Regions from separate parts of the Enterobacter sp. 3U4 genome, predicted to be linked through region 1. Evidence: predicted binding sites of a transcription regulator. Region 1 holds the regulator's gene; each other region holds the start of a gene.
What was found. Region 1 encodes PurR, which represses purine synthesis genes. Its sites were predicted from a motif close to CANGCAAACGTTTGCNTG; they were not measured.
Positions count from the first base shown of each region.

Region 2: a site for PurR is predicted at 3,761-3,778, ahead of glyA (serine hydroxymethyltransferase). Genes of this name have one in related genera too.
Region 3: a site for PurR is predicted at 4,168-4,185, ahead of cvpA (colicin V production protein). Genes of this name have one in related genera too.

Region 1 is NZ_CP136665.1:1,961,495-1,969,454, reverse strand. It holds gene punC (purine nucleoside transporter PunC) at 1-760, opposite strand, end outside; gene punR (DNA-binding transcriptional activator PunR) at 875-1,786, shown strand; gene purR (HTH-type transcriptional repressor PurR) at 1,804-2,829, opposite strand; gene cydH (cytochrome bd-I oxidase subunit CydH) at 3,127-3,216, shown strand; gene RVY89_RS09250 (MFS transporter) at 3,371-4,537, shown strand; gene sodB (superoxide dismutase [Fe]) at 4,576-5,157, opposite strand; gene RVY89_RS09240 (C40 family peptidase) at 5,281-6,027, opposite strand; gene grxD (monothiol glutaredoxin 4) at 6,366-6,713, shown strand; gene rnt (ribonuclease T) at 6,789-7,448, opposite strand; gene gloA (lactoylglutathione lyase) at 7,544-7,951, opposite strand.
Region 2 is NZ_CP136665.1:475,868-483,827, forward strand. It holds gene qseG (two-component system QseEF-associated lipoprotein QseG) at 1-573, shown strand, start outside; gene glrR (two-component system response regulator GlrR) at 560-1,897, shown strand; gene glnB (nitrogen regulatory protein P-II) at 1,978-2,316, shown strand; gene hmpA (NO-inducible flavohemoprotein) at 2,400-3,590, opposite strand; gene glyA (serine hydroxymethyltransferase) at 3,895-5,148, shown strand; gene RVY89_RS02355 (DoxX family protein) at 5,203-5,625, opposite strand; gene RVY89_RS02360 (3-phenylpropionate MFS transporter) at 5,799-6,944, shown strand; gene csiE (stationary phase inducible protein CsiE) at 6,939-7,960, opposite strand, start outside.
Region 3 is NZ_CP136665.1:694,414-702,373, forward strand. It holds gene truA (tRNA pseudouridine(38-40) synthase TruA) at 1-211, shown strand, start outside; gene RVY89_RS03325 (DedA family protein) at 240-899, shown strand; gene accD (acetyl-CoA carboxylase, carboxyltransferase subunit beta) at 1,054-1,959, shown strand; gene folC (bifunctional tetrahydrofolate synthase/dihydrofolate synthase) at 2,030-3,298, shown strand; gene dedD (cell division protein DedD) at 3,288-3,986, shown strand; gene cvpA (colicin V production protein) at 4,241-4,729, shown strand; gene purF (amidophosphoribosyltransferase) at 4,763-6,280, shown strand; gene RVY89_RS03355 (UbiX family flavin prenyltransferase) at 6,370-6,939, shown strand; gene argT (lysine/arginine/ornithine ABC transporter substrate-binding protein ArgT) at 7,231-7,960, shown strand, end outside.

The DNA.
Region 1 (7,960 bases):
CCAGGAACGCGATAGTCTGCGGAACATAGCTCAGGCCGATGGCTGCCGGGCTGTAGCCCATATCGTGCAGAATGAACGGCGAACCGGTGAGCCACGCGAAGAAGCTTGCCGAGCAGGCGGCATAGATCAGGACGTTACCGCGATACGCTTTGGTGCTGAGCAGGGAAGTGAAGGTAATGGGCTTCGCATCGGCATGCGCCTCTTTTTTATGCGCGGGCTTGAGGGCAAACGCAGGAAGCATCAGTACCAGGGTAATGGCAAACAGCGTGGCGAAGATGGCCTGCCAGTCGAAATGCGCGAGGATCCAGCTGCCCAGCAGCGGGGCGAGGGCAGGTGAGAGACCCACCAGCGGCATAATAGTGGCGAAAATACGGTTAGTGCGGTTAGCCGGATAATAGTCGGTGACCAGCGCCTGCCAGGTCACGGCCGCGGCACAGACGCCCACGGCCTGAATAAAGCGCAGCACCAGCAGCCAGGTGGCATCGCGTACCCACAGCATTCCCAGGCAGCCCGCGGCAAAAATGGCCAGGCCCAGCAACAGCACCGGTTTACGACCAAAGCGATCCGAGAGCGGTCCCCACAGCAGCTGCGCGAAAGCAAAGCCGGCGAGGAATAAACTCAGGCTGGCGCTGATGGCGGCAGCAGGGGTTTGCAAATCTTCCTGCATGGCGGCAAACGCCGGCAGGTACATATCGGTGGCCAAAAAGCCCAGCACGCTTAAGCCGCCGAGCCAGATTAAAAAACCGTTCCTGGGTTGCATTATTTTATTCTCCTGAGGAGGCAGGTATACATTGGCGCTGAGTGTAGGGAGTGCAAAGCCGCTTGTGAAACGCTAATATTTGGCGGGTGCATTCAAAAATTTTGCAGGCAGAAAATGTGGTCAGATTATTCTCTTGAAGTGGTCGATGCTGTTGCGCGTAACGGTAGCTTTAGCGGTGCGGCGCAGGAGCTGCACCGCGTCCCTTCGGCAATCAGCTATACGGTGCGTCAGCTGGAGGAGTGGCTGGCGGTTCCGCTGTTTGAACGGCGGCATCGCGACGTGGAATTAACGCCCGCAGGCGCGTGGTTTTTGAAGGAAGGGCGTTCTGTTATCAAAAAAATGCAGATCACCCGCGAACAGTGTCAGCAGATCGCCAACGGTTGGCGGGGACATCTTTCCATCGCGGTGGATAACATCGTTAAGCCGGAACGTACCCGACAGATGATCGTCGATTTCTATCGTCATTTTTCAGACGTCGAGCTGCGGGTCTCGCAGGAGGTGTTCAACGGCGTCTGGGATGCGCTGGCGGACGGCAGGGCCGAGATGGCGATTGGGGCAACGCAGGCGATCCCGGTCGGGGGGCGTTACGCTTTTCGCGATATGGGCATGCTCAGCTGGAAATGCGTGGTGGCACGCGATCATCCCCTGGCGGCGATGGAAGGGCCGCTGAGCGACGATTCGCTACGCAACTGGCCATCGCTGGTGCTGGAGGATACCTCCCGTTCATTGCCTAAGCGTATCACCTGGCTTCTGGACAACCAGCGACGGCTGGTGGCCCCTGACTGGGAATCGTCGGCGACGTGCCTCAGCGCCGGGCTGTGCGTCGCGATGGTGCCCGTTCATTTCGCGCGTCCGCGCATCGATACCGGAGAATGGGTTGAGCTGACGCTTGAAAATCCGTTCCCGGATGCGGCCTGCTGCCTGACCTGGCAGCAAAATGATGTCTCGCCCGCCATGGCCTGGCTGCTGGACTATCTGGGAGACAGCGAAACGCTGAATCGGGAATGGTTACGGGAGCCAGCATAGCTGGCCCCGTAAAGGGATTAACGACGGTAGTCGCGGAACGGACCATCCGCAACGGAACGGCGTTCAATCAGGCGCGGGTGAACTTCAATGGACTGCGACTCTTCGCGCTTGTTGACGATCCTGTCCAGCAGCATATTGAAGGCCGTTTCGCCCAGCGAATCTTTTGGCTGGTGAATGGTTGTCAGCGCCGGGGTGAAGAAGCGCGCGTTACGCACGTTGTCATACCCGATCACGGAAATATCCTGCGGTACGCGCAGACCCAGCTCGTCGGCAGCGCAGAGCGCGCCCATGGCCATGATGTCACCCCCGCAGAAAACGGCGGTCGGGCGGTGCGGCTGGGAAACAATCTGCTGCATCGCGCGGTAGCCTGACTCCGGCTCAAAGTCGCCCTGCACGATCCAGTTTTCCGGCACGGTGATCAGCGCTTCTTCCATCGCTTTCATAAAACCGGCCAGACGGCCCGCGCCGGTGTTACGCTCCAGCGGACCCGGGATCACGCCAATCTCGCGGTGACCGCGTTCGATCAGATAACGACCGGCCATATAGCCACCTTCAAAGGCGTTATCGATAACGGAATCGGTGAAATCCGCGCGCGCTTCGCCCCAGTCCATGACCACCATAGGAATGTGGCGATACTCTTCGAGCATCGACAGCACGGATTCCGGATATTCGGAACACATCACCAGCAGGCCATCAACGCGCTTCTGCGCCATCATCGACAGGTAGGCGCGCTGTTTTTCAATGCTGTTCCAGGCGTTGCCCAGAATCAGGGTATAGCCTTTCTGGAAGCAGTTTTTTTCAACCGCTTCAATGATCTCGGCAAAATAGGCCGCTTCACTGCTGGTTGCCAGCAATCCAATGGATTTGGTGTGATTAACCTTGAGGCTGCGCGCAACCGCACTTGGCGAATAGTGCAGTTCTTTGATCGCTGCCCAGACGGCGTTGCGCGTCTCTTCCGCCACAAAGCGGGTTTTGTTAATTACATGTGATACGGTTGTAGTGGAAACGTTTGCGCGTTTTGCTACGTCTTTAATTGTTGCCATTAAATGTCACTCCAGACCATATCCTAAACTCCTGAAAAACTTGAAGGTAAACGTTTGCCTTCTCTCACCCTTATCACGCAATCTTGAATTGCGGCACGCCGGGAAAACGACACGGGACGTCAGGAGGGGGTCAATGGCCGGTACGCTAATAAATTTAGCGTGGAATTTTGTCCTATCTTGATGAAAAGGGGAAGAGGTAAAGTGGTTATCAGTATAAATCCAGGAAGATTTTTAACGTAATCTGTGCAAAAATGAGCAAGCTCACTTTTCGTGGGGGGATTAAAAGGAGAAAAATTGATGAGTTCCGATCTGAAGTTTTCGCTGTTCACCACCGTTATTGTGCTGGCTCTGATTGTTGCGGCCGGTCTGACGGCTGCGCTGCACTGATTTACGCGGAGGGAGAGCCTTCTCCCTCCCGATTGTTACTTCTCTGGCAAAAATCTTTTGCCATTTTGTTAACTTCTCATTTTTTGTGATTGATGTCATGCTTTCCGCTTCTTTGTTCTGTGTCACCACATGACACGGCATCCGGAGTTGACGCATGAAAATCAATTTTCCCCTGCTGGCCCTGGCGATTGGCGCTTTTGGGATTGGCACCACTGAATTCTCCCCGATGGGGTTACTGCCCGTTATTGCCCGGGGCGTAGATGTCTCGATCCCTGCGGCAGGGATGTTAATCAGCGCCTACGCCATCGGCGTGATGGTCGGTGCGCCGTTGATGACGCTTTTACTTTCGCACCGCGCGCGCCGTAATGCGCTGATTTTCCTGATGGCGATTTTCACCCTGGGCAACGTGCTTTCGGCCATTGCACCGGACTACACCACATTGATGCTGTCACGCATTCTGACCAGCCTTAACCACGGCGCGTTCTTTGGGCTGGGGTCGGTCGTGGCTGCCAGCGTGGTGCCTAAACATAAGCAGGCGAGCGCCGTGGCAACTATGTTCATGGGGCTGACGATTGCCAATATCGGGGGGGTGCCTGCGGCAACCTGGCTGGGAGAAGCGATCGGCTGGCGTATGTCCTTCCTGGCGACTGCCGGACTGGGCGTGGTTGCGATGGTGGCGCTGTTCTTCTCCCTGCCGAAAGGCAGCGCGGGGGAACGTCCTGACGTGCGCAAAGAACTGTCGGTGCTGATGCGCCCGCAGGTGCTCTCCGCGCTGCTCACCACCGTGCTGGGGGCAGGGGCGATGTTTACCCTCTACACCTATATTTCACCGGTATTGCATGACATCACCCACGCAACGCCTCTCTTTGTGACCGCGATGCTGGTGCTGATTGGCGTGGGCTTCTCGATCGGCAACTATCTCGGCGGGAAATTTGCCGACCGTTCCGTGAGCGGGACGCTGAAGGGCTTCTTAACCCTGCTGATTGTCATCATGATTGCCATTCCGTGGCTGGCGCGTAATGAGTTCGGGGCCGCGATCGCGATGGTCGTCTGGGGGGCTGCCACTTTTGCCGTGGTGCCGCCGCTGCAGATGCGCGTGATGCGCGTCGCGCATGAAGCGCCGGGCCTCTCATCTTCGGTCAATATTGGTGCCTTCAACCTGGGCAATGCGCTCGGTGCGGCGGCCGGTGGGGCCGTGATTTCAGGGGGACTGGGGTACAGCTTTGTGCCGGTGATGGGGGCGATTATTGCCGCGCTCGGCCTGCTGCTGGTGATGATGTCGGGTCGTAAGCAGCCAGAAGCCGCCTGCGCTGCGGAATAAACCAAAAACGCAGAAGGGCGAACCCTTCTGCGTGTCTCTTACGCAGCGAAGTTCTTCGCCACAAAGTCCCAGTGAACCAGTGCCCAGAAGTGCTCCAGGTAGTTAGGGCGCGCGTTGCGGTAATCGATGTAGTAAGCGTGTTCCCACACGTCCACGGTCATCAGCGGCTTAGCGCTGGTGGTCAGCGGGGTGCCCGCGTTAGAGGTGGACACGATAGCCAGTTTGCCATCCGCCTCTTTAACCAGCCACGTCCAGCCAGAACCGAAGTTTTTGATGGCGGCATCGGTGAATTTCGCTTTGAAATCCGCGAAGCTGCCAAATGCGGCATTGATAGCGGTAGCCAGTTCACCGACAGGTTCACCGCCGGCATTCGGCGCCAGGCAGTGCCAGTAGAAGGTGTGGTTCCACACCTGAGCCGCGTTGTTAAATACGCCACCCTCTGAGCTGCGAACGATCTCTTCCAGCGTTTTGCCTTCAAAATCGGTGCCCTTGATCAGATTGTTCAGGTTGGTGACGTAAGTCTGGTGATGCTTGCCGTAGTGATATTCCAGGGTTTCCGCAGAAATGTGCGGGGCCAGGGCGTCTTTTGCATACGGTAGTGCAGGTAATTCGAACGACATTGCTTCTCTCCTTATTGTATTTTGCGTTGCCAAATAACCACACAGACAACATGGACAGGATAGCAAATTGAAAGGGTATGCAAAAGAGGAACTTACCCTGCCACGGATGTGGCAGGGCAGGGGTTAGCGAATGGTTTTCGGCGTCATCACGCGACGCGCGCCGACGTAGTGGCGTACCCAGTAATCTTCACTGAGAGAGGTGATCTGAATATCCTGGCCGCTACGCGGTGACTGGATGAATTTCCCGTTGCCGACATAGACGCCGACGTGGTCAGCCGTGCCGCGACCCTGAGTGCGGAAGAACACCAGATCGCCGTTTTCCAGCTCACCGCGGTCAACCGGTGAGGCATCGCGCAGGTGGTACATTTCATTGGCAGTACGAGGAATGCGGAATTTGACCAGATCTTTATAGGCGTAATAAACGAGGCCGCTGCAGTCAAACCCGGTACGCGGCGAGCTGCCACCCCAGTGATAAGGTTTGCCAATCTGCCCCATCAGTTTGTTCATCGCGGTCTTTTGCGCTTTCTGTACGCGCACTTTATGCACTTCCGCTATTTTCGTGACCTTCGTGCATTTCGCCTTGTGGCCTTTACGGGTGATGCATTTTTCAGTAACGAGGTTAGCGGCGGTTTGCGAAGCTTTACTTTTAGCGGAGTGGGCAGTGCGGGAAGGTTTTGTTTTCGTCTTGCTGGAAGCGGTCTGTTTCGTCTGAGCCGGTGTTTTTTTCTTACGTTCTGTGGCTTTCACCAGATGGTTTTTTTGTACAGCAGAATGCCGCGCCTGCTGAGAGGCGTTTGCCACTGGCGTGAAGGTGAGTGAAGTAAACAGTAAAGCACAGAGCGTGATCGAGATTTTATTTATCCGCGCCACTGGGCAGTCCCCTGATAAATGCAGGTCATCAATAATACCCGCGTGTGATTTACAAAGCCCGTCGATTCTAATCTATAAAAACCCAGAAAGTTAATAGCATTTTTCAATCTACAATCCTGTTTCGTTAGCAAGTGCAAAAAAATTCATCGTTCTGTCGCACATTTGCCCACTCCCTAAGCAAAACCCTGACTGCCGCAGGGGTAAACACCATTTGCAATGCAACTTTTCGTGACTCGGGGTAGAATGTATAAACGTGACAAAAATGTTATTTTCCGATGCCAGTCTGAACCGCTACAATGTCAGACGAATGCCGTAACAGAAGTTAAAGGAAGCAAGACATGAGCACCACTATTGAAAAAATCCAGCGCCAGATCGCTGAAAACCCGATTCTGCTGTATATGAAAGGTTCTCCAAAGCTGCCGAGCTGCGGCTTCTCCGCGCAAGCGGTTCAGGCGCTGTCAGCCTGTGGTGAGCGTTTTGCTTACGTTGATATTCTGCAGAACCCGGACATCCGAGCTGAGCTGCCGAAGTACGCGAACTGGCCGACGTTCCCACAGCTGTGGGTTGACGGTGAACTGGTTGGCGGCTGCGATATCCTGATTGAAATGTATCAGCGTGGCGAACTGCAGCAGCTGATCAAAGAGACGGCGGCTAAGTACAAAACTGAAGAGCCGGACGCAGAGTAATTTTCTGCGCAAATAAAAAAGCGACCCGCTATGTGGTCGCTTTTTTTTTGTCGGGTGGCGCTGCGCTTACCCGACCTACGATTGGTGCTCGTCCTCATCACCCATCGGCAGCGGCCAGCCGCCCAGACGCTTCCAGCGGTTGACGATCTCACAGAACAGCTCAGCGGTGCGCTCCGTGTCATACAGCGCGGAGTGCGCCTGCGTGCCGTCGAACGGAATGCCAGCCGTAATACAGGCCTTTGATAACACCGTTTGTCCCAGCGCCAGGCCGCTCAGCGCGGCGGTGTCGAAGGTCACAAACGGATGGAAGGGATTGCGTTTGAGCGCGGCGCGCTCGGCTGCGGCCATGGTAAAGCTGTGATCGAAGGTGGCGTTATGGGCCACCATGATGGCGCGGCTGCAGTTGCTCTCTTTCATGCCTTTACGCACCATTTTAAAAATGGCGTGCAGCGCGTCATATTCACTGACTGCACCACGCAGCGGGTTATGCGGATCGATACCGTTAAACGCCAGCGCTTCCGGCTGTAAGTTTGCCCCTTCGAAAGGTTCAACGTGGAAATGCAGCGTGGTGTCCGGGATAAGCCAGCCCTGTTCATCCATCTTCAGCGTGATGGCCGCAATTTCGAGCAGCGCATCGGTTTTAGCGTTAAATCCGGCTGTTTCTACATCAATGACAACGGGATAAAAACCACGAAAACGGTCGCACAGACCGCTAAATTGAGCGTTATCGGACATCAGGGTCTCTTACATGGGGAAAAAGCAGAGCGCATTATGGCAAATTTTGCGGGGTGATGCAGTAAAACTACGGGCGCACGTTGCGCCCTGAGGGATCAGTTGCCCAGACCGCGACCGGCGTCTTTGGCTTCGATCAGCTCGATTTTATAACCGTCCGGATCTTCCACAAACGCAATCACGGTGGTGCCACCTTTTACCGGGCCCGCTTCGCGCGTGACGTTACCGCCGTTGCTGCGAATGCGCTCACACGCTTCGGCCGCGTTGTCCACTTCCAGCGCGATATGGCCATAGGCCGTGCCCAGCTCATAGCTGTCGACACCCCAGTTGTAGGTCAGCTCGATCACCGCTTCATCCGTTTCCGGGCCGTAACCCACAAACGCCAGCGAGTATTTGTATTCCGGGTTTTCGCTGGTGCGCAGCAGCTTCATGCCCAGGACGTTAGTGTAGAAATCGATAGAACGTTGCAGGTCGCCAACGCGCAGCATGGTGTGAAGTAGGCGCATAATTTCCTC
Region 2 (7,960 bases), 1.5 Mb from region 1:
GATAACCAGCTGGCCGATTTCCTCTCAACCCGCTGTGACGATATCTGGAACCTGTCAGGTCATGACGTTGAAAGCAACCCGCTGTTCTGGCTGCGTGGAATAGATTGCGCCCAGCGTCTGGCCCCGGTAGACGCTCGCTCGAAGGCGGCAATGCTGGATGACGACACCTGGCAGGACGCTTTCAAGCGCGGCATTTTGCTGGCTGATGCCAAAATCACCCCCGTCGAACGCCGCGCCAACGTGACGCGACTGGACACGTTCGTGGTCAATCTTCCCGTGCAGGTACGCCCGGTATACCAGCTCTGGCGCGATGGGCAGACATTACAGCTTCAGCTGTCTGAAGAGCGCTCCCGCTACAGCAAGCTGCAACAGTCAACCGACAGCGAGCTTGATACGCTGCGTCAACAGCAGCAACATCTACGTACGCAGCTGGATACCACAACGCGTAAGCTGGAGAACCTGACCGATATCGAACGGCAGCTCTCGTCGCGTAAATATCAGCCGGGGAGTTCATCCGCGGCACCGGACAGCGATACGCCGAAACAAGAGGATGTGAAGCATGACGAGCCGTAAACCTGCCCATCTGTTACTGGTGGATGACGATCCTGGGCTGTTAAAGCTGCTGGGCATGCGTCTGGTGAGTGAAGGCTACAGCGTCGTGACCGCGGAAAGCGGGCAGGAGGGGCTTAAGATCCTCAGCCGCGAGAAAATCGATCTCGTGATAAGCGACCTGCGGATGGACGAAATGGATGGCTTGCAGCTGTTCGCGGAGATCCAGAAGCAGCAGCCGGGTATGCCGGTGATTATCCTGACCGCGCACGGGTCGATCCCGGATGCGGTTGCCGCGACGCAGCAGGGGGTATTCAGCTTCCTGACCAAACCGGTAGACAAAGACGCGCTGTATAAGGCTATCGACAGCGCGCTGGAACATGCCGCTCCGGCGGGGGATCAAGCGTGGCGGGAGTCCATCGTCACCCGTAGCCCCGTGATGCTGCGCCTGCTAGAGCAGGCGAGGATGGTAGCACAGTCTGACGTCAGCGTGCTCATCAACGGCCAGAGCGGAACCGGGAAAGAGATCCTGGCGCAGGCGATCCATAACGCCAGCCCGCGCAGTAAAAACGCCTTTATCGCCATTAACTGCGGTGCGCTCCCGGAACAGCTGCTCGAATCCGAACTGTTTGGTCACGCCCGCGGCGCATTCACCGGCGCGGTGAGCAGCCGGGAAGGGCTGTTCCAGGCCGCGGAAGGTGGCACGCTGTTCCTGGACGAAATTGGCGACATGCCCGCGCCGCTGCAGGTCAAGCTGCTGCGCGTGCTGCAGGAGCGCAAAGTGCGCCCGCTGGGCAGCAATCGCGATATCGATATTAATGTGCGTATTATTTCGGCGACCCACCGCGATCTGCCAAAAGTGATGGCCCGCAACGAGTTTCGTGAAGATCTCTACTACCGTCTGAACGTGGTGAATCTGAAGATCCCGGCGCTGGCGGAGCGCGCGGAAGATATTCCGCTGCTGGCGAACCACCTTTTGCGCCAGGCGGCCGACCGCCATAAACCGTTCGTGCGCGCTTTTTCCACCGATGCGATGAAGCGGCTAATGGCCGCAAGCTGGCCGGGTAACGTGCGTCAGCTGGTCAACGTGATTGAGCAGTGCGTGGCGCTGACCTCCTCACCGGTGATCAGCGATGCGCTGGTGGAGCAGGCGCTGGAAGGGGAAAACACGGCGCTGCCGACGTTTGCGGAAGCGCGCAACCAGTTTGAGCTGAACTATCTGCGCAAGCTGCTGCAGATCACCAAAGGCAACGTGACCCACGCGGCGCGGATGGCCGGGCGCAACCGCACCGAATTTTACAAGCTACTCTCGCGCCACGAGCTGGAAGCAAACGATTTTAAAGAGTAGTACCGCAAAATTTGCCTGAATATGGTACTGTGAGCAATCGATTACGAGGCAGCTTACAGGCAAGAGTTTAAGGACCCACCATGAAAAAGATTGATGCGATTATTAAACCTTTCAAACTGGATGATGTGCGTGAAGCGCTGGCGGAAGTCGGCATCACCGGGATGACCGTGACGGAAGTGAAAGGTTTTGGTCGTCAGAAAGGTCACACCGAGCTTTACCGTGGCGCAGAATACATGGTCGACTTTCTGCCGAAAGTGAAAATTGAAATCGTGGTCAGCGACGATATCGTCGATACCTGTGTGGACACCATTATCCGCACGGCGCAAACCGGCAAAATTGGCGACGGTAAAATCTTCGTCTTTGACGTGGCGCGCGTGATCCGTATCCGTACCGGCGAAGAAGACGACGCCGCGATTTAACATTGCCAACGGTTTTGTAGGCCGGGTAAGGCGCAGCCGCCACCCGGCGAAAGAAAAGCCCCTCGAAAGAGGGGCTTTTTGCATTACAGCACCTTATGCGGCCCGAAACATTCATAATGAATGTTGTCTTTGTTTAAGCCCAGCTCCACCAGCTGCTTCGCGGCATACTGCATAAACGCCACCGGCCCACAGACGTAGAACTGCATATCCGGTGCGCTGAACAGGCCTTCATGCTGGCTCAGATTCATCAGACCCTCACTGTCAAAGCGTGCAGCTGCGCGGTCTGCTTCCGTCGGCAGGCGATACCAGGTATGCGCGGTGAAGCGCGGCAGGGACGTCCCGAGCGTTTTCACTTCATCCGCAAAAGCGTGCACGTTGCCATTTTCCGCCGCGTGGAACCAGTTTACCTGCGCACCGTGGTTTGCTTTCGACAGCGTATCAAGCATCGCCAGCATTGGCGTTTGGCCGACGCCCGCAGAGATCAGCGTGACCGGCGTATGGGCTTCAACGGCCATAAAGAAATCGCCCGCCGGCGCGGCCAGATGGACCACGTCACCCACGTTCGCTTCGTTGTGCAGCCAGCTGGAAACCTGACCGCCGTCCTCACGCTTCACCGCAATGCGGTAGCCTTTGCCGTTTGGCTTGCGCGTAAGGGAATACTGGCGGATCTCCTGATGCGGGAAGCCTTCAGGCTTCAGCCACACGCCCAGATACTGGCCCGGCTGGTAATCGGCAACCGGCTGTCCGTCCACCGGCTCAAACTCGAAGCTGGTAATTAACGCGCTGCGCGGCGTTTTCTCAACGATGCGGAACGCGCGCGTGCCTTTCCAGCCGCCGTTCTTGCTGGCGTTTTCGCTGTAGATCTGTGCTTCACGGTTGATAAACACGTTGGCCAGCACGCCGTAGGCTTTACCCCACGCGTCCAGCACCTCCTGACCCGGGCTGAACATTTCGTCCAGGGTTGCCAGCAGATGACCGCCCACGATGTTGTACTGCTCGGGTTTGATCTGGAAGCTGGTATGTTTCTGCGCGATTTTTTCCACCGCAGGCAGCAATGCCTGCAGGTTTTCAATATTGCTGGCGTAGGCCGCGATGGCGTTGAACAGCGCTTCACGCTGATCGCCGTTACGCTGGTTGCTCATGTTGAATATCTCTTTGAGCTCCGGGTTGTGCGTGAACATGCGATCGTAGAAATGGGCGGTGAGTTTAGGGCCGGTTTGCACCAGCAGGGGAATGGTGGCTTTAACGGTAGCGATGGTTTGAGCGTCGAGCATGAGCGCGTCCTTCTGATGTCACTTTAATGATGTATTTTAAATGCATCTTATAAAAAATACCCCTGCGTTGTAAATGGTTCTTTGCAAGATGAAAAATATGCATCACAAACCTGAAAAGAAATCCGCTGGAAAGGGCTAGAGCTTTATTCCTCAAACCCTTGCGTGGCGGGTAGGAAAACGTTTGCGTAAAATCGTTTGTCAAGACCTGTTATCACAGAACTAATCAGTTATACTGTTGCCCGTCGTCCAACAGGACTGCCTTTTCAGGCCAAAATTTACTTGTTAGCTGAGTCAGGAGATGCGGATGTTAAAGCGTGAAATGAACATTGCCGATTATGATGCCGAACTGTGGCAGGCTATGGAGCAGGAAAAAGTACGTCAGGAAGAGCACATCGAACTGATCGCCTCCGAAAACTACACCAGCCCGCGCGTTATGCAGGCGCAGGGTTCTCAGCTGACCAACAAATACGCTGAAGGTTACCCGGGCAAACGCTATTACGGCGGTTGCGAGTACGTTGATATCGTTGAGCAGCTGGCTATCGACCGTGCGAAAGAGCTTTTTGGCGCTGACTACGCGAACGTGCAGCCGCACTCTGGCTCTCAGGCTAACTTTGCGGTCTACACCGCGCTGCTGCAGCCGGGCGATACCGTTCTGGGTATGAACCTGGCGCAGGGCGGCCACCTGACTCACGGCTCCCCGGTTAACTTCTCCGGCAAACTGTACAACATCATCCCTTACGGTATTGATGAGTCCGGCAAAATTGACTACGAAGACATGGCGAAGCAGGCTAAAGAGCACAAGCCGAAGATGATCATCGGTGGCTTCTCTGCTTACTCCGGTATCGTTGACTGGGCAAAAATGCGCGAAATCGCAGACAGCATCGGTGCTTACCTGTTCGTTGACATGGCGCACGTTGCGGGCCTGATTGCCGCAGGCGTTTACCCGAACCCGGTTCCACACGCTCACGTTGTGACCACCACCACCCACAAAACCCTGGCGGGTCCACGCGGTGGCCTGATCCTGGCGAAAGGCGGTGACGAAGAGCTGTACAAAAAACTGAACTCCGCGGTGTTCCCAAGCGCGCAGGGCGGCCCGCTGATGCACGTTATCGCAGCAAAAGCGGTAGCGCTGAAAGAAGCGATGGAGCCAGAGTTCAAGGTTTACCAGCAGCAGGTTGCTAAGAACGCCAAAGCGATGGTGGAAGTGTTCCTGAACCGCGGCTACAAAGTGGTATCCGGCGGGACTGAAAACCACCTGTTCCTGCTGGATCTGGTTGATAAGAACCTGACCGGTAAAGAAGCTGACGCTGCCCTGGGCCGCGCCAACATCACCGTGAACAAAAATAGCGTGCCAAACGATCCTAAGAGCCCGTTCGTGACCTCCGGTATTCGTATCGGTTCTCCGGCCGTGACTCGCCGCGGCTTCAAAGAAGCGGAAGTGAAAGAGCTGGCTGGCTGGATGTGTGACGTTCTGGACAACATCAATGACGAAGCGGTTATCGAGCGCGTCAAAGGTAAAGTTCTGGATATCTGCGCACGCTTCCCGGTTTACGCATAATTCCTCTGCTTTGCAGAAATAAAAAAGGCCGCGCATGCGGCCTTTTTTTATGGCTTAACGCCGGTCCAGGGAGATGGCGCCTGGCCCCACAATCGCCAGCAAAATAAAGGCGCCAGCAATACTGATATTCTTGTAGAAGTTAATCATATTCGGTACGACCGCATCACCGGTCATATCCCAGTAGTGATGCCCAATCACCGCCGTTCCGAGGGTGTAGAACACAAACAGTACCGCGAGAGGACGGGTGAAAAAGCCCAGTACGATCAGAATGGCGGCAGGCACTTCCATCACCACCGCAATAATGGCCGCCAGCATGGGCATCGGCGTCCCCAGCGAGGTCATGTATTGTACGGTGCCGCTAAATCCCGTCAGTTTTGGATAACCAAAGATAATAAACAGCACGACAAGCGCGATGCGGCCAATGAGCAGCAGCAGGTGACGTGACTGGCCGAAATCGAGATAACGTAGTGAGTTCATGGCAGAAAAACCTCGGCAAGGGGAGTAATTTAAACGTAATACATATTTTTATTCCCTGCCATAAGCCAGGCGACTGCACGAGATGTTAAATTTTCGTTAATTTATAGCAGGCTATCTACTTGCTTAATTTTTATATTCTCGCCAGACTATGGCCTCGATTTCGGGAGGGATTCATGGTCTTGCATTCCATGCGCTGGCTGGCGCTCAGTTATTTCACCTATTTCTTTAGCTACGGCATTTTTCTGCCTTTCTGGAGCGTCTGGCTCAAGGGTATCGGCCTGACTCCTGAGACCATCGGCGTCCTGCTGGGAGCCGGGCTGGTGGCTCGTTTCCTCGGCAGCCTGCTGATTGCCCCGCGCGTCAGCGATCCCTCCTTACTGATCAAGGCCGTGCGCATTCTGGCTCTGCTGACCCTGGTCTTTGTGGCCTGCTTCTGGGTCAGCCACCAGTTTGCATGGCTGATGGTGGTGATGGTCGGCTTTAACCTGTTCTTCTCTCCGCTGGTGCCGCTGACGGATGCCCTGGCGAACACCTGGCAAAAGCAGATCACCATGGACTACGGTCGCGTGCGCCTGTGGGGCTCTATCGCCTTTGTGATTGGCTCGGCGCTGGTGGGCAAACTGGTCAGTCTTTACGATTACCGCGCCATTCTTGCCCTGCTGAGCATCGGTATTGCCTCGATGCTGCTGGGCATGCTGCTGCGACCGTCGGTGATGCCGCAAGGGGAAAGTCGCCATCAGGAGAGCGCTGGCTGGCCCGCCTGGCGAAGCCTGGTCGCACAAAGCTGGCGTTTTCTGGCGTGCGTGTGTCTCCTTCAGGGGGCACATGCGGCGTACTATGGCTTCAGCGCCATCTACTGGCAGGGGGCGGGATATTCTGCTTCCGCCGTGGGCTATCTGTGGTCGCTGGGGGTGGTGGCCGAAGTCATTATCTTTGCCCTGAGTAAAAAACTGTTCCGTCGCTTTGGCGCGCGTGACCTGCTGCTGCTTTCCGCCGTGTGCGGCGTGGCGCGCTGGGGGATTATGGGATGGACGACCGATCTGCCGTGGCTGATTGTGGCGCAAATTCTTCACTGCGGCACCTTTACCGTGTGCCATCTGGCGGCCATGCGCTATATCGCTGCGCGCGAGGGCGGGGACGTGATTCGCCTGCAGGCCGTCTATTCGGCGGTCGCAATGGGAGGCAGTATCGCGATCATGACGGTGTTTGCCGGGTTCCTCTATCAGCACCTGGGGCACGGCGTCTTCTGGGTGATGGCGCTGGTCGCCTTGCCCGCCATTGTTGTTCGCCCTAAAGTGGCCGCCCGCGCGTCGCTATGATTCCAGCATGGCGCGTATATGTTCTTGCTGCTGCGCGTTTAATGTCTCAACGGCATGGATCAGCGGCGGCGAGAACAGCGGCAGGGCCGTAGGGTAGGGGGTGATAACCAGCGCGGCCTCGCGCGGCGCCCCCTCTTTCTGAAAGGCCTGCAGCGTCAAATAGCGAATATTAAGCGGCAGCAGCGTCAGCTCGCGAAGCTGCTGTTCAATCAGATCCTCGCTGGCCTTATCGTCTCCCGTCAGCAGGATCACCTGTTTTTCGTGCAGATCGGTCTCCTGCATCAGCCAGGCACCAAAAATCACCGCCACGAGGCTCATCTCTTCATCGGAAAAACGCAGCCCAAATTCCGCTTCCAGCTCAAACAGCGCTTCCTTCGTGGTACGTAACAGCCGGGGATAGAGACGATGGATCTCCTCCGGCAGGCTAGTGTCGATGCCGATCTCAAACAGCGAGCGGTCCAGCGCCTGAGCAAGATGGATATACAGCTGATCGGTCAGCCCTTGCTCATCGCTGAAGTTCATCCCGGTCTGGGAGCGAAAACGGGCGACCATGCGCACGATGGCCCGGCGTAGACGCTGATCCTGCTGGTGCTTATCAAGCACCGGATCGGGCGTGCGGAGCATCATAAACAGCAGCGCCAGAAACAGCTGTTCATCCCCGTGCGTACCCTGCGGGACGCGCCGTCTCCAGTGGCGCACGATCTCCTGCGCCGTAAAATACTCCCCTCTCGACTGGGTCCAGCTGCGCTGAACGTGGGAAAACTGCGGCGTATTCCCGAGCTGGTGCTGAATAAGACAGTACTGCAAATAGAGCTGTAAAAACTGGACGTCGCGGCATTCAAACTGACGCTGGAGCTTGCGGGAGCAGAAGCCGATCAGCGCCCGCAGGTTCGCATCGTCGTATAGCGGCCGCGCAATGCCGTGTTGTTTAAGCGCGGTTTTTAATGCGGGGGTAAACTGGTGCGAGACAAACTGCGGGCAAAGCCGCAGCGCCCGGCGCAGCCAGTGCAGCAGGC
Region 3 (7,960 bases), 1.3 Mb from region 1:
TCATATGGTTCGGAATATTGTGGGCAGCCTGATGGAAGTGGGTGCCGGACACCAGCCGGAGAGCTGGATTGCAGACCTGCTTGCAGCGAAGGACAGAACGCTTGCGGCAGCTACGGCGAAAGCGGAAGGGTTGTATCTGGTCTCGGTAGACTATCCGGATCGGTTTGACCTGCCGAAACCGCCAATGGGCCCGCTGTTTTTAGCGGACTAAACAAAGGTGCAATTAGGGCTTAGACAATATGGACGTAATACGTTTTCTGATTGATTTCATTTTGCATATTGATGTTCACCTGGCGGAGCTGGTCGCGCAGTATGGCGTCTGGGTTTACGCCATTCTGTTCCTCATTCTGTTTTGTGAAACCGGACTGGTCGTTACCCCATTCCTGCCAGGGGATTCGCTGCTGTTCGTTGCCGGCGCGCTATCGGCGTTACCCACTAACGATCTGAACGTGCATCTTATGGTTGTGCTGATGGTGATTGCCGCTATTGTCGGTGATGCGGTTAACTATACGATTGGACGAGTGTTCGGTGAGCGGCTTTTCAGCAATCCTGATTCGAAAATTTTCCGTCGCAGCTATTTAGACAAAACCCATGCGTTCTATGAACGCCATGGCGGAAAAACCATTATCCTTGCGCGGTTTGTGCCTATTGTGCGCACATTTGCACCGTTTGTGGCGGGAATGGGGCATATGTCCTATCGTCATTTTGCCATGTATAACGTCCTGGGGGCGCTGCTGTGGGTGCTGCTGTTTACCTATGCAGGCTACCTTTTTGGCGATCTTCCGATCGTTCAGGAAAACCTTAAGTTGCTGATTGTAGCGATTATTGTGCTTTCCATACTGCCGGGCGTTATCGAAATCATTCGTCACAAACGTGCGGCGGCAAAGCAAGCGAAGTAAATGCACGCTGGCGGTTCGACCACTTTTTTATCCAAAGTTTCGGGCTGTTATGTTTTAATGTGCAACATTCATGGTCTGTTGGAGGCAAAAATGGCATTATTCGCCTCTTATAGCAAAACTGGCATACGACCAGGTTCAGGCAGAAAGGTTATCAATGAGCTGGATTGAACGAATTAAAAGCAACATTACCCCAACTCGCAAAGCGAGCATTCCTGAAGGGGTATGGACGAAGTGTGATAGCTGCGGCCAGGTTCTGTATCGCGCAGAGCTGGAGCGCAACCTTGAGGTGTGTCCGAAGTGTGACCACCATATGCGTATGTCGGCGCGCAACCGCCTGCATAGCCTGCTGGACGAAGGCTCTCTGGTAGAGCTGGGTAGCGAACTCGAGCCGAAAGACGTGCTGAAGTTCCGCGATTCCAAAAAATACAAAGATCGTCTGGCCTTTGCACAGAAAGAGACCGGCGAGAAAGACGCGCTGATCGTCATGAAAGGCACCCTGCATGAGATGCCGGTTGTCGCCGCTGCCTTTGAGTTCTCCTTTATGGGTGGCTCAATGGGCTCCGTGGTCGGTGCGCGCTTCGTGCGTGCCGTAGAGCAGGCGCTGGAAGACAACTGTCCGCTGATCTGCTTCTCTGCCTCCGGCGGTGCGCGTATGCAGGAAGCGCTGATGTCGCTGATGCAGATGGCAAAAACCTCTGCTGCGCTGGCGAAGATGCAGGAGCGCGGTCTGCCGTACATCTCCGTGCTGACCGACCCAACCATGGGCGGCGTCTCCGCGAGCTTCGCGATGCTGGGCGATCTGAACATCGCTGAGCCAAAAGCGCTGATCGGCTTTGCCGGTCCTCGCGTTATCGAGCAGACCGTTCGTGAAAAACTGCCGCCGGGCTTCCAGCGCAGTGAGTTCCTTATCGAGAAAGGCGCCATCGACATGATCGTCCGCCGTCCGGAAATGCGCCTGAAGCTGGCGAGCATCCTGGCGAAGCTGATGAATCTGCCAGCGCCGAACCCGGATGAGCCGCGCGAAGGCGTGGTGGTACCGGATCAGGAACCCGAGGCCTGATAACTGAAAAGGGCAGGGCCGGTTGGCGCTGCCCTTTTGCTTTCTAATCTGTTAATGACAACCGGGCATTATGGAAAATAAAAGCATTCCCCAAGCCACGTCGCCCCTGGCCGCGTGGCTTTCTTATCTGGAAAACCTGCACAGTAAAACCATCGATATGGGGCTTGAGCGCGTAAGCCAGGTTGCGGCGCGTCTTGATGTGCTCAAACCGGCGCCGTTCGTGTTCACCGTCGCGGGAACCAACGGTAAAGGCACGACCTGCCGCACGCTGGAATCCGTCCTGATGGCGGCCGGTTACAGAGTTGGCGTTTACAGCTCTCCGCACCTGGTGCGCTACACCGAGCGGGTCCGCGTGCAAAATCGCGAACTGCCGGAATCCGCGCATACGGCGTCGTTCGCAGAAATTGAAGCCGCGCGCGGAGAGATCTCATTAACCTATTTTGAATACGGTACCCTGTCGGCCCTGTGGCTGTTCAAACAGGCGCAGCTGGATGTGGTGATCCTTGAGGTTGGCCTCGGCGGACGTCTTGATGCAACCAATATCGTGGATGCGGACGTGGCGGTGGTCACCAGCATCGCGCTGGACCATGTCGACTGGCTGGGGCCGGATCGTGAAAGCATTGGCCGCGAGAAGGCCGGTATTTTCCGCGCAAATAAACCCGCCGTGGTCGGCGAACCGGATATGCCGCATACCATTGCTGAAGTTGCGAACGAGAAGGGGGCGCAGCTGCTGCGCCGCGGCGTTGACTGGCAGTATGAGGTTCAGGGCAACGGCTGGCGCTTTAGCGACGCGCAGGGCGCGCTCGACAACCTGCCGCTGCCGCAGGTGCCGCAGCCGAACGCGGCCACCGCGCTGGCTGCACTGCGCGCCAGCGGATTAGCGGTGGGCGAGCAGGCAATCCGCAACGGCATTCAGAGCGCAATTCTGCCCGGGCGTTTCCAGATCGTCAGCGAGTCACCGCGCCTGATTCTGGACGTGGCGCACAACCCGCATGCGGCGGCGTATCTCGCGGGACGTCTCAAATCGTTACCAAAAACCGGGCGCGTGCTGGCGGTTATCGGTATGCTTCATGATAAAGATATCGGCGGGACGCTGGCCTGCATGGAGAGTGTGGTCGATAGCTGGTATTGTGCTCCTCTGGAGGGGCCGCGCGGCGCGACGGCTGAGCAGCTGATGGAACATCTCGGCAAAGGCGCAATCTATAGTAGCGTGGCTCAGGCCTGGCATGCCGCGATGGCGGATGCTAAACCAGAAGATACCGTGCTGGTGTGTGGGTCATTCCACACGGTGGCACATGTCATGGAAGCGATGGACGCGGGGAGAACCGGTGGCGAGTAAGTTTCAGAACCGTTTAACAGGAACCATTGTGCTGGTCGCGCTCGGGGTGATTATTCTCCCGGGGCTGCTCGACGGGCAGAAAAAGCATTATCAGGATGAGTTTGCCGCTATTCCGCTGGTGCCGAAGCCGGGTGACCGCGATGAGCCGGATATGCTGCCCGCGGCGACGCAGGCGCTGCCTGCTCAGCCGCCGGAAGGCGCGGCGGAAGAGGTGCGCGCGGGTGATGCCGCCGCACCGTCGCTCGACCCGTCTCGCCTGGCGGCCACGAGCAACAGCGATATCGATCCCGTGCCGGTCGAACAGCCTAAACCGGTTGAAAAACCGAAGCCGGTTGAGAAGCCGCAGCCGAAACCGCAGCGTGATAAAGCGGCAGAACAGCTCGCCGCGGCGTCAGAGACGCCTCCGCCAGCAAAACCGACGCAGCAGGACGCTGCTGCTCCAACGGGGAAAGCCTACGTGGTGCAGCTCGGTGCGCTGAAAAACGCCGATAAAGTCAACGAGGTCGTGAGCAAACTGCGCAGTGCGGGATATCGTGTTTACACTTCACCTTCCACGCCGGTGCAGGGTAAAATTACCCGTATCCTCGTGGGGCCAGAAGCGTCCAAAGATAAGCTTAAAGGTTCACTCGGTGAGCTGAAGCAGATCTCCGGCCTGAGCGGTGTGGTGATGGGCTACAGCGCAAACTGATAAGATCTTGCCCCTCACCCTGACCCTCTCCCCTGAGGGGAGAGGGGACGATTTTCTCCCTCTATCTTGTGGGAGAGGGCTGGGGGGAGGGAGAGCAGACGTTCAAAGAAACGTCAAAAGGACCGGGGGCGTTGAACATTTTTTCAGCGCCTTTTTTATTTACGCGCGGGAAGGAAATCCCTACGCAAACGTTTTCTTTTTCTGTTAGAATTCGCCCCGAACTGGATGACAGGGCGTTAAATCGTGGGACACATATGGTCTGGATTGATTACGCCATCATTGCGGTGATTGGTTTTTCCTGTCTGGTTAGCCTGATCCGTGGCTTTGTTCGTGAAGCGTTATCGCTGGTAACCTGGGGTTGTGCTTTCTTTGTTGCCAGTCATTACTACACTTACCTGTCTGTCTGGTTCACGGGCTTTGAAGATGAACTGGTCCGAAACGGAATTGCCATCGCGGTGCTCTTTATCGCAACGCTGATTGTCGGCGCTATCGTGAATTACGTGATAGGTCAGCTGGTCGAGAAAACCGGTCTGTCAGGAACGGACAGGGTGCTCGGGATCTGTTTCGGGGCGTTACGAGGCGTGCTGATTGTGGCCGCGATCCTGTTCTTCCTGGATACCTTCACCGGGTTCTCCAAAAGCGAAGACTGGCAAAAATCGCAGCTCATTCCAGAGTTCAGCTTCATCATCAGATGGTTCTTTGACTATCTGCAAAGCTCGTCGAGTTTTTTGCCCAGGGCATAAACCCTGAGATGTGGCTTAACGAGGAAAAGACGAATGTGCGGTATTGTCGGTATCGCCGGTTTCATGCCGGTAAACCAGTCGATTTATGACGCGTTAACGGTGCTTCAGCACCGTGGGCAGGATGCTGCGGGTATCATCACCATTGATGCAAACAACTGCTTCCGTTTACGCAAGGCGAATGGCCTGGTAAACGATGTGTTTGAAGCCCGCCATATGCAGCGTCTGCAAGGTAATATGGGGATCGGTCACGTTCGTTATCCTACTGCTGGCAGTTCCAGCGCCTCGGAGGCACAGCCTTTCTACGTCAACTCACCGTATGGCATCACCCTTGCTCATAACGGCAACCTGACCAACGCGCATGAGCTGCGTAAAAAGCTGTTCGAAGAGAAACGTCGCCACATTAACACCACCTCTGATTCTGAAATCCTGCTCAATGTGTTCGCCAGCGAGCTGGATAACTTCCGTCACTATCCGCTGGAAGCAGATAATATTTTTGCCGCGATTGCCGCGACAAACCGTCAGATCCGCGGCGCGTACGCCTGCGTTGCGATGATCATCGGTCACGGTATGGTCGCTTTCCGCGATCCAAACGGCATTCGTCCGCTGGTGCTCGGTAAGCGTGACCTCGGCGATGGCCGTACTGAATATATGGTTGCCTCTGAAAGCGTGGCGCTGGATACCCTGGGCTTCGAATTCCTGCGCGACGTTGCGCCGGGCGAAGCGGTTTACATCACCGAGAAGGGCCAGCTGTTTACCCGCCAGTGTGCCGACAACCCGGTCAGCAACCCGTGCCTGTTTGAATACGTTTACTTTGCCCGTCCGGATTCGTTCATCGACAAAATTTCCGTCTACAGCGCGCGCGTCAACATGGGCACCAAGCTGGGCGAGAAGATTGCCCGCGAGTGGGACGATCTCGACATTGACGTGGTTATTCCTATCCCGGAAACCTCCTGCGATATCGCGCTGGAGATCGCCCGCATTCTGGACAAGCCATACCGTCAGGGCTTCGTGAAGAACCGCTACGTTGGCCGCACGTTTATCATGCCGGGACAGCATCTGCGCCGTAAGTCCGTGCGCCGCAAGCTGAACGCCAACCGCGCGGAATTCCGCGACAAGAACGTTCTGCTGGTGGACGACTCAATCGTTCGCGGTACCACTTCTGAGCAGATTATCGAGATGGCGCGCGAAGCGGGTGCGAAGAAAGTCTACCTGGCCTCTGCTGCGCCGGAGATTCGCTTCCCGAACGTGTACGGCATCGATATGCCAACCGCCAACGAGCTGATCGCTCACGGCCGTGAAGTGGATGAAATTCGCCAGATCATCGGTGCCGACGGCCTGATTTTCCAGGATCTGAACGATCTCATCGACGCGGTGCGTGCCGAGAACCCGGAAATTCAGCAGTTTGAATGCTCCGTGTTCAACGGTATTTACGTGACCAAAGACGTTGACCAGCAGTACCTCGACTATCTTGATTCGCTGCGCAACGACGATGCGAAAGCCGTCCAGCTGCAGAACGATCTCGAAAGCTTAGAGATGCACAACGAAGGTTGATGCTCCGGCAGGTGAGGGCGAATGCCCTCACTTGCAACTCCCCGCAAAATCCTGCACAGTCTGCCCTGAAATCAGTAAGGGCGAAAATCATGAAACGACTCATTGTTGGGCTCAGCGGCGCCAGCGGCGCGATTTACGGCGTACGTTTGTTGCAGGTTCTGCGTAACGTGGCGGACGTCGAAACCCATCTGGTGATGAGCCAGGCGGCGCGGCAGACCCTCTCTCTGGAAACCGATCTCTCCCTGCGCGATGTTCAGGCGCTGGCGGATGTCGTTCACGATGCCCGTGATATCGCTGCCAGCATCTCCTCAGGCTCGTTTAAAACAGCCGGCATGGTAATCCTGCCCTGTTCCATTAAAACGCTCTCCGGCATTGTGAATAGCTATACCGACACCCTGGTGACGCGCGCGGCGGATGTGGTGCTGAAGGAGCGTCGTCCTCTGGTGCTGTGCGTGCGGGAAACGCCGCTGCACCTCGGCCATCTGCGTTTGATGACCCAGGCCGCCGAGCTTGGAGCCATCATCATGCCGCCGGTACCCGCATTCTACCATCGCCCGCAAACGCTGGATGACGTGGTTAATCAGACCGTTAATCGCGTGCTGGATCAGTTTGACATCGACCTGCCTGAAGATCTCTTCACCCGCTGGCAGGGTGCCTGAATCTGTGCACAAACAGAGTGCATGAAAAGAGACGTTGCCCTGTTTCAGGGCAATTATGCAACGGCGATCATATCCTCGACATTTAATTCGTTTTTTCCCTTTTTCTCTTTCCGGTTCGTTCGGCAGACCTGCTATCTTTCACCATTAAGGCAATATCGCAACGTTTTATTAACATATTTAACGTCGAAGTTTTGACCAGACGGCAATGTGGCATAAGACCTGCAAGATGAAGCCTGCAACACAACACACAACACAATACATAATAAAATCACGGTACTTGAGGGTAAATGTATGAAGAAGACGGTTCTGGCTCTGTCTTTGCTCGTGGGGTTAAGTGCGGCAGCAGGTAGCTACGCAGCGCTTCCACAGACGGTTCGTATCGGTACAGACGCAACCTACGCGCCATTCTCTTCCAAGGATGCGAAAGGCGATTTCGTGGGGTTTGATATCGATCTGGGTAATGAAATGTGCAAACGCATTGCGGTGAAATGCACATGGGTGGGCAGCGACTTTGACGCGTTAATCCCGTCGCTGAAAGCCAAGAAAATCGACGCCATTATCTCTTCTCTCTCCATCACCGAAAAACGCCAGCAGGAGATTGCCTTCTCTGACAAGCTCTACGCCGCGGATTCTCGCCTGATTGCCCCTAAAGGCTCCCCGATTAAGCCCACCATCGACTCGCTGAAAGGCAAACACGTCGGCGTGCTTCAGGGCTCGACGCAGGAAGGTTATGCCAATGCTAACTGGCGTGAAAAGGGTGTAGACGTGGTGGCTTACCAGAACCAGGATCTGATTTACTCTGACCTGGCCGCCGGTCGTCTGGATGCCGCATTCCAGGATGAAGTCGCCGCAAGCGAAGGCTTCCTGAAGCAGCCTGCGGGCAAAGACTTCGCGTTTGCAGGCCCGTCGGTGAAAGACAAAAAATACTTTGGTGACGGCACCGGTATTGGCCTGCGTAAGGATGATACCGAGCTGAAAGCCGCCTTCGACAAAGCCTTTGCTGAGCTGCGTAAAGACGGTA